4 regions of the Pseudomonas sp. Mb7 genome follow, and region 2 is predicted to be linked to each of the others. Evidence: riboswitches for the same ligand, from Rfam matches in the RefSeq annotation. Region 2 holds a riboswitch; each other region holds the start of a gene.
What was found. A riboswitch is a leader RNA that binds a small molecule or an ion and turns the genes downstream of it on or off. The one in region 2 is predicted to bind cobalamin.
Positions count from the first base shown of each region.

Region 1: it holds a riboswitch for cobalamin, as region 2 does, so the genes downstream of both, ACOYXH_RS09100 (ABC transporter substrate-binding protein) here and ACOYXH_RS09740 (TonB-dependent receptor plug domain-containing protein) in region 2, are expected to answer to the same signal.
Region 3: it holds a riboswitch for cobalamin, as region 2 does, so the genes downstream of both, ACOYXH_RS12975 (CbtB domain-containing protein) here and ACOYXH_RS09740 (TonB-dependent receptor plug domain-containing protein) in region 2, are expected to answer to the same signal.
Region 4: it holds a riboswitch for cobalamin, as region 2 does, so the genes downstream of both, cobW (cobalamin biosynthesis protein CobW) here and ACOYXH_RS09740 (TonB-dependent receptor plug domain-containing protein) in region 2, are expected to answer to the same signal.

Region 1 is NZ_CP186501.1:1,968,217-1,971,900, forward strand. Features, by position in the region: gene ACOYXH_RS09095 (FecCD family ABC transporter permease) at 1-835, opposite strand, end outside; gene ACOYXH_RS09100 (ABC transporter substrate-binding protein) at 844-1,857, opposite strand; cobalamin riboswitch at 2,002-2,195, opposite strand; gene ACOYXH_RS09105 (Ppx/GppA family phosphatase) at 2,238-3,173, opposite strand; gene ACOYXH_RS09110 (hypothetical protein) at 3,182-3,451, shown strand; gene phnX (phosphonoacetaldehyde hydrolase) at 3,521-3,684, opposite strand, start outside.
Region 2 is NZ_CP186501.1:2,112,561-2,116,244, forward strand. Features, by position in the region: gene ACOYXH_RS09730 (ABC transporter substrate-binding protein) at 1-47, opposite strand, end outside; gene ACOYXH_RS09735 ((2Fe-2S) ferredoxin domain-containing protein) at 44-403, opposite strand; gene ACOYXH_RS09740 (TonB-dependent receptor plug domain-containing protein) at 403-2,340, opposite strand; cobalamin riboswitch at 2,433-2,638, opposite strand; gene ACOYXH_RS09745 (LysR family transcriptional regulator) at 2,686-3,579, opposite strand.
Region 3 is NZ_CP186501.1:2,846,069-2,849,752, reverse strand. Features, by position in the region: gene cobM (precorrin-4 C(11)-methyltransferase) at 1-520, opposite strand, end outside; gene ACOYXH_RS12985 (cobalamin biosynthesis protein) at 602-1,015, opposite strand; gene ACOYXH_RS12980 (CbtA family protein) at 1,012-1,710, opposite strand; gene ACOYXH_RS12975 (CbtB domain-containing protein) at 1,722-1,919, opposite strand; cobalamin riboswitch at 2,043-2,264, opposite strand; gene ACOYXH_RS12970 (hypothetical protein) at 2,299-2,625, opposite strand; gene ACOYXH_RS12965 (AzlC family ABC transporter permease) at 2,618-3,310, opposite strand; gene ACOYXH_RS12960 (sugar phosphate isomerase/epimerase family protein) at 3,300-3,684, opposite strand, start outside.
Region 4 is NZ_CP186501.1:2,837,592-2,841,275, reverse strand. Features, by position in the region: gene ACOYXH_RS12945 (2OG-Fe dioxygenase family protein) at 1-186, opposite strand, end outside; cobalamin riboswitch at 536-747, shown strand; gene cobW (cobalamin biosynthesis protein CobW) at 847-1,920, shown strand; gene cobN (cobaltochelatase subunit CobN) at 1,924-3,684, shown strand, end outside.

The DNA.
Region 1 (3,684 bases), 140 kb from region 2:
CATGACCGGTGCCCAGCAACAGACGCGCGGCATGAGGAATGACCAGACCGACAAAACCGATCGAACCGACAATCGACACCATCACTGCCGTCACCAGCGCCGCACAACCGATCAGCAGAATCTGCACACGCCGCACCGGAATGCCGAGCGACGCCGCCGAATCCGCACCAAAGGTAAATGCATCCAGCGCCCGCCGATGCCACAGGCACACAACCAACCCCAACACGGCCACTGGCACCGCCAGCCACACCGACGGCCAGCGCACGCCGCCGAGATTGCCCAGCAGCCAGAACATGATACCGCGTGCCTGCTCGGAGCTTGCCGAGCGGGTGATCAGAAACGCCGTCAGCGCATTGAACAGCTGCGAACCGGCGATCCCCGCGAGAATGATCTGCCCGGTACCGCTGGCGGAGCCGCTGACCCGCGCCAGCACAATCACCAGCACGAACGCCGTGACCGCGCCGGCGAAGGCACCGACCGAGAGTGAGATGATCCCGGCACCTACGCCAAGCAGCGCGACCATCACGGCCCCGGTCGAGGCGCCGGCAGAAATGCCCAGCAGATACGGATCGGCCAACGGATTGCGCAGCAGCGACTGCAAAATCACTCCGCAGGTCGCTAAGCCGGCACCGCATGCCGCCGCGACCAATGCCCGGGTCAGGCGGTAGTTCCAGACGATGCCTTCATCGATCGGGTCGAGGACATGCCCGGCGCCCCACAATTTGTTCGCCAGCACTTGCAACACCACGTCCGGTGCAATCGAGGTTTCACCGATGGCCACGCCGGCGACCACTGCAATCAACAGGGTCGCCAGGGCCAGGAGCGTGCGGATCAGGCTGGCACTCATTGCGACAGGTCATAGCCGTTGATGGCCGTGGCCAATTGCTCAATGCCCTCGAACATGCGCAGGCTCGCCTGCATGGCCATGGCATCAAGAATGATGATGCGGTTGTGCTTCACCGCGTCCATGTTGCGCGTCACCGGATCACTGCGCAGGAAGGCGAGTTTCTTTTCATAGTCGTCGGCGGGGAAACGTCGACGATCCATGCGCGCGATGACCAGGAAGGTCGGATTGGCCTTGGCGATGGTTTCCCAACCGACGGTTGGCCACTCCTCATCGGACGCCACCACGTTGCGCACGCCGAGGGTGCTGAGCATGAAATCGGGAACGCCTTTGTGCCCGGCCACGAACGGCTCGATGTCCATTTGTGCGCTGGAGAACCACACCAGCGCGCTGGCGTCTTTGAGCTGTTTGCCTTGGGCGGTGGCAATCGATTTGGCGAGACTGGCTTTGAGTTGATCATTGAGCTGCTGGCCACGCTCCTGAACATCGAAGATCTGCGCCAGTTGGCTCACGCTTTTGTAAATCGTCTCGATGCGAAACGGCGCCAGTCGCGTGCCATCGGCGCCGACGAGGTTGTCCTTGGCTTCGCAATCGGAAGGCAGCAGATAGGTCGGAATCTTCAGTTCATGAAACTGCTCGCGAGTACCCACCGCGCCTTGCGGGCCGACCATCCATTCCAGTTCCACGGCGACCAGTTCCGGACGCTTGCCGATCACCGATTCGAAACTCGGTTCGTTGTCAGCCAGACGCTCGATCTTGTCATCCTGCGCTTTGTATTTGGCCAGCACATTGTTGAACCACAACGAGGTGCCGACGACTTTGTCGCCCAGGCCCATGGCGTAGAGCATCTCCGTGCCGGCCTGGCCGATGGTCACGGTGCGCGTCGGTGCGTGCTGGAAGGTCAGGGTGCTGCCGCAATTCTCGACCGTCAGTGGATAGACAGTCGGTGCCGCCTGCGCCAGGGCGCCAAGGCTCAGGCCGGTAATGAGGGTGGCAACGCGGGGCAGCAGCATGGGGCAGTCTCCAGGGGAACCGTACGGGGAGCGGGAGAGTACGGTCTGGAAACACACCATCGAACGCGGTCAGGAAAACAGCGCAAGGCCGGGCAGCCAACGAAGACGCGCACGGCACGATGTCCTTCCCGGACACCCCGCCGGTTAGTAATCACTGTGCCGGCAGGTCTCCTGACTGATGCGTCATCGCCTGGCTCCGGCCTTCCCGGGATTCACCCAGTGGCAGTCGTGGAGCAGGCTCGGCACCTACAGTTGCGGGGGCAGTTCCGATCAGTGCTGTGCAAGCACCTCGGATTCCCTATTAGTCCCGTTCGGGAACCGACGGCGGCATGGTAGTCGATCGAGCCGCTGAAGGGGAGACGAATCTGCCGTGGCGAGGATTAGTGTTGGCTCATCAAACCGTGCAATACGCCCAAACGCAGGCCCGGTTCGGAGGGCAGCATTTGTGCGATACCGAATACTTTGAATGCCGCCAGCATTAACACCAGACCGCCGGGCAGAATGCTCTGGCGGTGTGGTTGCAGACCGGCAAGCTTGAGTTGTTGCACGTTGTTTACCTTCAACAACAGCAGCGACAGGCGCAGCAGTCCGCCGTAGGTGATGCCGTCCTGACCGAAGTCGTTGAGGCGATTGGTCTTGAGCACTTTGGCGAGCATGCGCGCGGTGCCGGACGAACCGATGGTCTGCTGCCAGCCTTGCGCGCGATAGCGCTTGGCGACATGTTCAAACTGCAGAATGGCGAAGCGTTCAGCCTCCTGTAGCGCGCCGGCGGACACATCGCCGCCGCGAAAGAAACGCGTGCTCAAGGTGCCGCTGCCGATGGCGATGCTTTCGGTTAACAAGGGTTGTGAGCCCTGGCCGAGGATCAGCTCGGTGGAGCCGCCGCCGATGTCGACTACCAGGCGCAGGTCGTCGGCGCTGGGCAAGGCGTGAGTTACGCCGGCGTAGACCAGCCGCGCCTCTTCATGGCCGCAAATGACGTCGATGGGAAAGCCCAGATGCCGCTCGGCACTGGCCAGAAAAAGTTGCGCGTTGTCCGCTTCACGCACCGCGCTGGTGGCCACCGCACGAACACGGCCGGCCTCGAAACCACGCAGCTTCTTGCCGAACCGCGCCAACGCCTGCCAGCCGCGATCCAGTGCCAGTGCATCCAGCGCACCACCGTCAAAGCCTTCGGCAAGGCGCACCGGCTCGCGCAGGGTTTTCACTTCCTGAATCTGCAAGCCTTTGCGGCTGCGCACCGACTGGCCGATCATCAGGCGAAAGGCGTTCGAACCCAGGTCGATGGCGGCAAACAGCGAGGCGTCGTCTTTCATGGGAATCCTTGCAGAGCATCCGTCGCGAGGCTCAAGACGGTTTGCGAGGATTCTGCCGTGATCTTGATGACATCCTGATGACGGGGGCGGGGCGGTTGAATGAATTTTCGGCTGTCATGACACTGTCATTATCCGGCGTCTATGCTGCGGTCAATACATCGCGTGTTCTTAAAGTTTTTGCTGCCATTCGTGGCAGCTTTTTTTTGCCCGCGATCTGGCTGTTGATCGTTCCCACGCTCTGCGTGGGAATGCCTCTAGGGACGCTCTGCGTCCAGTGACGCGGAGCGTCACGGGCTGCATTCCCACGCAGAGCGTGGGAACGATCAGCGCGGGGTGCGGACGATCAATTAGCAGGACTGCGGAGTTTCGCCCCGGGCCAGGCGCGCATTGATGTCGTCGATCACTTCGGGCAGCTCGGCGATGGTGTCGATCAGGTAGTGCGGGCGCGAAGGGGCGAACATTTTGCCGATTCGCGCACGCTCTTCCGCCAGTCGATCCGACGGCAACGCCT
Region 2 (3,684 bases):
GGCATTGAGCAGAGCAGGGCGCCAAGTACGTACAGAATCGATCTCATGTCTGCGCCTTGATCAGCAAATCCGCAACCACTTCACCGCCCACCAGATGCCCCTCGACCAGCCGCTGCACATCTTCATGGCTGCGCACGCCATACCAGCAGCGTTCCGGGTACACCGTCACAATCGGCCCCAGATTGCACGGGAACTGACAGTGCGTACGGGTCAGCAAGACGCCGCCCGGCGTCTCGATGCGATCGTGCGCCAGTAAGTGCCGGCGCAAGGTTTTCCATAACTGCAACGCGCCGCGTTGGGTGCAACGCGGGCCGGTGCAGACGAATACATGGCGCGCATGCTCGGGCACCTGCGACCAGTCCGGGTGCGTGTCGACGCCGTCGACGGTTTTGATGTCACTCATCAGAAGCGGTACGTGTAGCGCACTTCGGAGGTGAACGGCCGGCCGAGGTTATCGACGTTGCTCGAACGGCTGGTGACGTAATCACGGTCGAACAGGTTCTCCACCAGCAGGCTTACGCGGTGTTGGTGGGCGTTGTCGAGGTAGCGATAGGCGTCGGCGTCGACCACTGAATAATTGCCGTACTCGACCTGCTTCGAGCTTTTGATGTCGCGGATATAGCGGATCGCACCGCCGGCACCCCACAGACGGTTTTCCGACTCATAACCCACGCGCGAGCGGGCGAAGAAGCTCGGGATATCGTTGAGGGTCACACCGCTGCGCGATTCGGTGAGGTTGCGGGTCATGTCCGCTTGCAGGCTCCACTGATCGTTGAGCGCGAGTTTGGCGTCGGCCTCGAAACCACGCATACGCACCTGGCCTTCACCGTTGACCCATTGAATGTCGTCGAGGGTGATCAAGTCGTCGATCTTGCGTTTGAACAGGGTCACGCTGGCGCTGAGTTCGCGGTCGAGCAGAAAGCCTTTGTAGTCGACACCCAGCTCCGCATTGCGGCTTTTTTCCGGCTTCAGGTTGCGATTGCCGATCTCGTCGCCCGGTTCATTGACGAACAGCTGCTCGGCGTTCGGCAGTTTGTAGGCGCTGCCGTACTGACCGCGCACCGACCAGTTGTCGTTGAGGTCATACAGCGAAGTGAGCATGCCGACCGTGGCACTGTCGCCGCCGCTCATGGCTTCGTGGCGAACGCCTATGCTCGGGTGCCAGTCGGGCAGGGCGTCGATCTGCGGACGCAGTTGCGTGTAGAAAGCGTGGGCTTCGGCCTTGTCGTTATCGATGATCAACACATCATCCTGGCCCTTGAACCATTGATTGTCGGTGCCAAACACCAGTACATGATCGCCGGGCAATTCAGCCTTGCCTTCGGCCTGCACACCCCAGTCGGTGAAGCCCCAATAGTCGTTGTGGTTAATGACTTTGGTGCCGCCGCCCTCCCGGTTGTTGACGCGGGTATAACGCGTGTCCCAGTCGTTGATATGGCCTTTGACGAAGTAGCTCAGGCGCTCATTGACGGCCTGCTCGAAGGTCGCCGTGGCGATCTGCTGCACGCGGTCGTTAGTGGTCTTGTGGTTGTCGACCGGGCGGGCGAAATCGAGGTTGGCGTCGGCGTATTGGTAAAACAGCTCCAGCCGCGAATCATCGTCGAACGACTGAATCGCCTTGCCGCCGAACGTGGTGACTTCGTAAGCGCGATCCTTGCCGGAATCGTTTTTCATGTCGCGGTTGCGATAGGGCTGGTAACCGTCGGAGACGTTGTGACTGACGTACGCCAACAAACCGAGGTCGCCGAAGCCGTTAGTGAAGATATTCTCGACGCGGGCGTCTTCGGTGGTGCCGCCAAAGCTGTCGACGCCTAGATTCACTTCGCCGGCGGCTTTGCGCGATTGCGGGCTGCGGGTGACGATGTTGATCACACCGGACACGGCCTGGGTGCCGAACAACAGGCTCTGCCCACCCTTGAGCACTTCGATGCGTTCGATGGCGTTGGCCGGCAGGGTGTCCAGATAGAGGCCGCCGTACAGGCGATTGTTCAGGCGCACGCCGTCGAGCAGGATCAGCGTGTCGTCGTTGCGCCCGCCGAGCAGCGAATAGGTGCCGTAGTCGAAAGGGCCGTTTTTCGGCGCCACATACAAGCCTGGAATGAACATCTGCATCACGCGGCTGACATCGGCGCTGGGGCCGGCGCGTTCGATCTGTTCGCGGCTGACGATTTCGACCTTGCTGCCGAATCTGGCCATGTCGGCGACGGTGGTGGACTCCACCGACGGTGCGGAAACGATTTGTTGATTGAGTTCCAGCGGCGCGTCGTCGGCCAGTAGCAGCGGGCTGAACAGGCAGCCAAGGAACAGGGTTGGAGCAGAAGTGTTGAAAGGTCGAATCATTGTCTTCTCGAAAAGGATCTTCGCAGAAGAGCATGCAAGAGAAGGCATCGCGCACAGCCAATACCGGCCCATGCCCGCCCACCGCAGGATTTTGCCAAACGAAATTCCAGGCCGGTCTCCGGGCTCGCGCGTATCGAGGTTTTCACCTTCCCATGGCCGTCTGGCCACAGTGGTGTATTGAAAACATCACGCGCATACCGTTGCGGGGGCAGCACCGGACTTGTTCGAAAAGAACGTACCGGTTTCCCGTTTCACCCCATGCACGGCGGCATGGGACACCTGAAACTGGCCGGCATCTGAACATTCGAGGAGCGTCTCGTCAATGTGGCAACCAACGGGGGGGAGCTATTGGATGCGTTCCAGAGCGACAAACTGGCCACTCAACCACGCATAAAGCTGAGACACCGCCGGGGTGATCTGCTTGCGATGCGGGCACACCAGACTCAACGGTGAGGCATTGCCGGGAAAATCCTTCAGTAGCACGACCAGTCGCCCTGCGATCACGTCTGCACTGACGTCCAGCCAGGATTTGTTGGCGATGCCTTCGCCGCTCAACGCCCAGCGGCGCACGATGTCGGCGTCGTCGCTGAACATCGGTCCCGAGACCTGGATCGTTTCACTGCCCAGGCTCCACTTGTCGTAGATCCGGCCGCCTTGCTGGTAGAGCAGGCAAGCGTGGTTGTGCAGATCGTCCGGCGTTTGCGGGTATCCGTGGCGCTCCACGTATTCCGGTGCGGCGACCAGCACCCGCCGGTTCCACGGTGCCAGCGGCAGCGCCACGTAGTTGGCATCTTCATTCGAGCCGTATCGAATCGCCACGTCTACCGGGTCACGAAACAAGTCGGCCATCTGGTCCGACAGGGAAAAGCGCAAGGTCAGTTCCGGGTGCTGGCGGCGAAACAGTGTGAGCCACGGCAGCAAAATGTTGCGCCCCAGATCGGACGGCGCCGTCACTTGCAACACGCCGCGCAACGTGGCGCTTTCACCGCGCAGGTTTTCCTTGCCTTGCTTGAGCGCCTCCAGCACCGAGTGGGCGGTGGGCAAGTATTGCTCGCCCTCGGCGGTTAATCGCAGACTGCGGGTGGTGCGCGCAAACAGGCGCACGTCCAGCTCACGCTCCAGACGCTTGATCGCCGCGGCAACCTGACCGGGCAATAAATCCGCCTCATGGGCGGCAGCGGTGAAGCTGCCCAGCGCGGCGCTGCGGGTGAACAAACCAAGGTCATCGATGCGGATCATTTTCACTCCTGCAGTGAAAGTGTTGGCGCATTCTGCTGGTTTTTCTTTGTGCTTGGGAAGTCGAAGATGGCGGCAAGCGAGCACATCAGCTCTTCAGACAGCGAG
Region 3 (3,684 bases), 730 kb from region 2:
CCACCAGAATCTTCGGCAAATGGTTAACGCCCAGATGAATCGCCATGGTCGCGCCATGCTGCGCCAGACTGCCAAGCTCTTCGCCTGCCGGCATCGCGGTTTTGTCGGCATAGCGAGTCAGAATCACGCTTTGCGACACGTCCGGCAGCGTCAATTCCGCGCCAAGCAGCGCCGCACAGGCTGCGGTGGCCGTCACGCCGGGAATGATCTCGAACGGAATATCCAGCTCACGAAGATAACGGATCTGCTCGCCAATCGCGCCATACAGACTCGGATCGCCGGAATGCACCCGCGCCACATCCTGACCCTTGGCATGCGCGGTCTTGATCAATTCGATGATCTGTTCCAGATGTAATTCGGCGCTGTTCACCACCGTTTCGGCTTGATGGCCGTCGAGTACCGCCGCCGGCACTAGCGAACCTGCGTAGATAATCACCGGGCAACTGCGAATCAGCCGCTGGCCTTTGACAGTGATCAATTCCGGGTCGCCGGGGCCGGCGCCGATGAAGTAGACGGTCATCGTTGAATCCTGAGTAAAAGAGGGCACGACTGCGTTGCAGATGAACAACGCTCATGATCAATGGCGGGGATTATCGGGATTTTACGCCGCGCCGGCCAATGCCAGCGTTGCCTGAGCATATTTTTGCCGGGAGATCAGCAGTTTTGCCGGCGCTTGAATCAGCTGTTCAGCGAGCGCAAGCGCGGCACTTTCGGCGACGCCGTAGCAACCGGTGCGTTCGTAAGCAATCTGTGAATGGTGACTGAGCCGCTGTTGGTAGCTGGCCAGTTCGTCACTGCTGAAGTACAGCAGGGGCAGAGCCAGTTGTGCAGCAAGTTCTTGCAGGCCGGGCTCGTCGCGCTTCAAGTCGATACTGGCCAACGCTTTCACCGCCTCAAGCTCAATGCGATGCGCCTGTAACGCTTGATCGAGTAACGCGCGCAGCGTACTGGCCGGGCAGCCGCGCTGGCAGCCCAGGCCGACCACGAAGGTCGGCGCTGCGCGGTCATCGGTCATGCGTGGTATTGACCAGCGCTGTTGCGGCGGAACAACCAGGCGCTGATCAGGCCCAGGGCCAGCCAGAACGCCACGTTGGTCAACTGCGAAGCGATTTTGAACTGAGCTTCGAGTGCTTCGGGGGCGAGCATCGAATGCACTTCCGGTTGCGGTGCGCCGATCACGTGGGGCACAGCGAGGATGGCCACACCGAGGACCTTCATCAGCCAGTGACGGCTGAACGCGATCAGCGACAGACCTACAGCCGTCGAAGCGGCCGTGCCGATCCACCACGTCTGCCGCGAAGCCAGATCGGCCGCAGCGGTGCCCGGCAGTTCTGGTGGCAGGCCCAAGGTCGGAGCAAGCACGAACGTCGCGTAACCGGCCAGGCCCCAGAGCAGGCCCTGCGAAGTTTTGGTCGGCGCGCGCAGGGTGTAGAGGCCGGCGAGCATCAGGGCGAAACCGACGGCTACGACCAGATTACCGCCAGTGGTCGAGACTACGCGCTGCCAGCCGTCTTCCGGCTCCCAGGCCTCGGCATCATGGGTGTGCGCAGCCACGCCAGCGGCGTGTTCGTGAACCGCCACCGGCTCGGACTTCTCGAAGGTTTCCGCCTGCAGAATCAGCGGCGAAACCCAGAAGCTTTGCAGCAGAGTGAGGAGCAGGGCGGCCAGCAGACCAGAGAATCCTGCAGTTTGCGCGATACGCTTGATCATGTCGGCAGGTCTCAATGGCACGGGAACGCGGCGCTGTGGCGGGTATCGTGGGCGGCGTTGTGCACCGCTTCGATGTGCGAGAAGCCGGCAAAGTAAACCAGACTGGCGCCGAGGATCGATGCAAAGATCGCGGCGGTCAGGCGTTGGCTCAGGGTGGTGGTGCTGGCGATTTTGTCCGTGTTGCTGCCGGTGCTGCTGATGATCGACATGGCGCTTCCCTCTGGAGTGTCAGCGGGTGAATAGAGCGCATGAAAACCCCTGCGGGTCGGGCTCGCAGAGGTTCGAACAGCGCCCGCCCACCGCGGGTTTGTTATGTGCAGCGCCGCACAAATGCGGGCTGTGTGTTGCGGGCCGGTCTCCGGGCTCACGAGGGGTTGGCGTCAGGCCGACCTGCAAGCGTCACCTTCCCATACCGTATCGGCACAGTGGTTTTGACGCTTCGCTCGCTTACCGTTGCGGGGGCAGCACCGGACTGACATGGGCTTGAGTAAAGCACATGATTCACCGGTTTCCCGTTTCACCCTGTGAAGGGCACCCGTAACAAGTTGTGTAGGAGAGCATGGGCGGGGGATTTGAGTCAATCGGCGCCTAGCGCATGATCAGCAGGACGTACACCCCCAGCGCCATCAGGAACGCATAATAGGATTTGATTCGCGTCAGGCTCAGCAGCCACGCCAACGCCACCGGCAGGATCCATGGCATGGCCGCCAGGTGCTGGCTGGCCAAAGGATAGAGTGAGACCGCCAGCAGGCTGACGAGCATCGCCACCGATGTGTATTTTCCCAGACGATCGATGAAAGCGCGGGCAGTTGCCGAAAGCCGTTCGACATCGACGGCCAGCGGCAGCAAGCGGCAGACGATCGAAACCAGCGCGCAAATCAGTACGTACAGCCAGAAAGTACCAGGTTCAATCATAGACATAGCTCGTCAGAACGGTGATGGCTAGCACCAGCAGCAAGCTGACCTCGCCCAGCCACAGCAAGCTCGCGGCGGTGGCCAGGCCGGCAATCCATTGCGCATGGAAGCTGTGACGGTCGCGGGCCATCTTGCCAAGCGAAGCGCTGATGAAAATCGCGATCACCACACTGACGTGATCCATCACTGCGTTGTCGGCCACGCTGGCGAAGCAATACCCGACCACGGTGCCAAGCAGGGCGGCGGCGTACAGCAGAAAGCACACGGTGTTGGCATACGGGCGGCTGATCGGTTGCTGATCCTTGCGGATCGACATCAACGTGAAAGCCGCATTTGCCATCACCGCCAGGGCGGGGACGAACGCTTTGACCGGGCCCTGGAGGCTGGATTTCAGGCTCAGTGTGAAGACCAGAAAACGCAAGTTGATACTCAGCGCCGAGACCAGCACGCCAAAGGCGTTAAGCAGGTGCGCGGGGGTTTCCAGCAGCGTCAGTTGCAACGGCGAGGCCATTACCGTACCGCTGAAAACCACCATGGCCGGAAGATCCAGACCATGGCGGCGCCCGAGCATGCCGATCAGGGTGAAGGTCAGCAGCAGAGAGAAGACGAACGGTAGCGCATCGCGGATACCGGTCGCGATCTCGCTGCGCGACGCCGGTTTTGCCAGGTTCGACTCAACCAGCATGAGTGCTGTGCCGCGAGCCGGCCAGCAATTGCTCTACGCCGTTCTTATAGGCCAGGGCTTTTTCCAGGTAGTACTCGGTGGAGAAGCGCGGAATGAACTCTTCCACCACGGCCACACCCCGATAGCCGTTGACCGCGAAGCGATTGAGCACATCGCTCAGGCGCAAGTTGCCTTCGCCAATCGGCAGATGTTGATGGTGGGTGTTGTTGAGGTCGGCAATGTGCAGATGCCGGGTAACCGGCGCCAGATCGGCAATGGCTTTGAACAGGCTTTCACCATACGGCAGCAGTGAGCACAGATGCGTCACGTCGATGGTCACGAAGCACCCGGTCTCCTTGTGAAAGCGCAGGTGTTCCTCGACGGTGAAGACCGGG
Region 4 (3,684 bases), 730 kb from region 2:
GAGATACGCATCGGTATGCAAATGATCCCAGGTCGCATTGAATGCCCGGCATGCTTCGCGTCCCAGCAGCGCAACATCCAATGCTGGATAGTGAACACTGTGCGCATAGTGGCAATTGCGCAGTAGTTCGGAAAGTTCCTTTAGTCCGGCATCACTTGAAAGCCGTAACGCGTTACCGGCACTCATGTTGTGGATACCCATGGGTGCAGGAAAGAAACAGGCAGGATCAAATACTGATAATAATCAGCCATGCAAGAAATCCTTTCTTGAGAGACTCATAGTCCTTGTGCGAACTCATCGTTCATATCTTGTATTGATTTATCAATTTGGTTTTTGTAAAGATATGTAATCGAATGCGCGCAGCCGCTCTATTTCAGGGTTTAACGCGGTGGTAGTTTTTTATGTAACGGATAGGACATGTAAGACATAACTTACAACTACTTTTTAAGTGAGAAGTGTTCGCGATCATTAGATGAAAAAGTTGCTGCCCTTATAACCACAATGATCCAGGCGTTGACCCGCCTGCCGTGCATGCGTAGCCTTGCGCATTCGAGGTTCTCCGGCGTATGTCGGAGCTAAGAAGGGAACGCGGTCAATGCCGCGGCTGCCCCCGCAACTGTGAACGGTGATGTTCGCTGCCATGCCACTGCCAGCTCAACTTATGAGCCCGCGGGAAGGCGCAGCCAACGCCAGGCCCAGCGCCTGAACGCCGTCAGCCAGGAGACCTGCCTCGTCACAGATTCTCACTACAACCGGGCGGGGTGATCCGGTGGCGAACTCTCCAGGCACGCACGCGCGTTGCCGGTTCTCGTCCCGTATGCCCGCCGCTTGCCAAAGGGCATACCGATGAAAACACTGGCCAAACTCCCCGTCACCATCGTCACCGGCTTCCTCGGCTCGGGCAAGACCACGCTGCTGCGCCACATGCTCGACAACGCTCAGGGCCGTCGTATCGCGGTGATCGTCAACGAGTTTGGCGAGTTGGGCATTGACGGTGAAATCCTCAAGCAATGCACCATCGGTTGCACCGAAGAAGAAGCCACCGGCCGCGTTTACGAGCTGGCCAACGGCTGCCTGTGCTGCACCGTTCAGGAAGAGTTCTTCCCGGTGATGCGCGAACTGGTTGCCCGTCGCGGCGATCTCGACCATATCCTTATCGAAACCTCGGGCCTGGCCCTGCCAAAACCGCTGGTACAAGCCTTCCAGTGGCCGGAAATCCGCAGCGCCTGCACCGTTGATGCGGTGATCACCGTGGTCGACAGCCCGGCCGTCGCCGCCGGCACTTTCGCCGCGTTCCCGGATCAGGTTGATGCCCAGCGCAAACTCGACCCGAACCTCGACCATGAATCGCCACTGCACGAACTGTTCGCCGATCAACTGGCCAGCGCCGACCTGGTGATCCTCAACAAGGCCGACCAGACCAGCCCGGAAGATCTCGCTCGTGTCCGCGCTGAAGTCGCCGAAGAACTGCCGCCAGCGGTGAAAATCATCGAAGCCAGCAACGGCCGTCTGCCGCTGGACGTGCTGATCGGCCTCGGCGCCGGTTCCGAGGAGCACATCGACAGCCGCCACAGCCATCATGATCACCACCACGGTGAAGGCGATGACGACCACGATGACCACGATCACGACGCCTTCGATTCGATCTCCATCGAACTGCCACAAGCCGACGAAAGCCTGCTGCTCGACGCCCTGACGCAACTGGTGGTCAAGCACGGCATCCTGCGCGTCAAAGGTTTCGCCGCCATTCCGAACAAGCCAATGCGTCTGCTGATCCAAGGCGTGGGTACGCGTTTTGACAAGCATTTCGACCGTCAGTGGGGCGCTGATGAAGCGCGCGTCACGCGACTGGTGTTGATTGGTCAGGCGCTCGACGCCGCGCAACTCGAAGCGCAACTGCGCGCTGCGCTCAGCGTTTAAGCCATGCACCTGCTCAGGACTCAGCCCGGCGGTTTCGTCTCGGATGACAACATTGCCGACCTTGGCCAAACCCCCGCCGAGCTGGTGATCCTGTGCAGCGGCGACTCCAGTCTCGCGCTGCTCGCCGAAGCCGCGCAGCAGTTGCCGGAAGATTACCCGAGCCTGCGTCTGGCCAACCCGATGCAGGTGCAGAACCATGCTTCGGTCGATCTGTACGTCGACGAAGTGCTGCGCCACGCCAAGGTGATCCTGATCTCGCTGCACGGCGGCATCGCCTATTGGCGCTACGGCGTCGAGCGTCTGATCGAACTGTCCGAGCGCGGTGTGCAGGTGATTCTGGTGCCGGGCGATGACCGTCCTGATCCGGAACTCAGCGACCTGAGCACCGTCAACGCTGTGGATCGTGATCGCCTCTGGCAATTCCTGCGCCAGGGCGGCCTGGGCAATGCGCTGGACTTTTTCCGCTGCCTCGCCAACCGTTGGCTGGCTCGTGATTACGTCTGGGAAGAACCGCAGGCGCTGCCGCGCACGGCGATTTACCACCCGAATAAAACCAGCGCCGCACTGAGTGACTGGCAAGCCGATTGGCTGCCTGCACGCCCGGTCGCGGCGGTGTTGTTTTACCGCTCGCATTTACAAGCGGCGAACACCGCATTCATCGATGTGTTCTGCCAGCGCCTGCAAGCGGCGGGGCTGAATCCGCTGCCGATCGCGGTGGCCAGTCTGAAAGAACCCGGCTGCCTGACGGTGGTCGAGGACTGGCTGGACGAGGTTGAGGCCGGGGTGATTCTCAACACCACCGGGTTCGCTCAATCCAGCCCTGAGGCCCCGCACTTGCGGCCGTTTCGCCGCAACATTCCGGTGATCCAGGCGATCTGCGCGCAGGACAACGAGCCCGGCTGGCGTGACAGCGAGCAGGGCCTCGGCCCGCGCGATCTGGCGATGCATATTGCCTTGCCGGAACTCGACGGACGCATCATCAGCCGACCGATCAGCTTCAAGGATCTGGCCTGGCGCAGTGAGCGCAGTCAGTCCGATGTCGTCTGCTATCGCGCGCAGCCCGAGCGCATGGATTTTGTCGCTGAACTGGCGCGGCGCTGGATTGATCTGGCGCGGGTGCCGAATGGCGAAAAACGCATCGCATTGATCCTCGCCAACTATCCGACCCGTGATGGGCGCATCGGCAACGGTGTCGGTCTCGACACGCCGGCGGCGGCGCTGAACATCCTGCGTGCATTGCAGGCTGAGGGATATCCGCTCACCGCTGAACTGCCGAATAGCGGCACCGAGTTGATCGAGCAATTGCTCGGTGGCGTCAGCAACGATCTCGACACCATTGATCTGCGTCCGTGCCAGCAAAGCCTGGCCATGGACGCTTATCTGACGATGTTCAACGCGCTGCCCGAGGCTAATCGCAGCGCTGTGATCGAACGCTGGGGCACGCCGCAAAACGACCCGATGTGCCGCGACGGGAGGATGATGATCGCCGGTCTGCGCTTCGGCATGACCTTCGTCGGTATTCAGCCGGCGCGCGGTTATCAGGTCGATCCGAGCGCGGTCTATCACGACCCCGATCTGGTGCCGCCGCACGCTTATCTGGCGTTCTATTTCTGGTTGCGCAACACCTACGGCGCCCACGGCGTGATCCACGTTGGCAAACACGGCAACCTCGAATGGCTGCCGGGCAAAGGCGTCGGTCTTTCGGAGAACTGCTGGCCGGATGCGTTGCTCGGGCCGCTGCCAAATATCTATCCGTTTATCGTT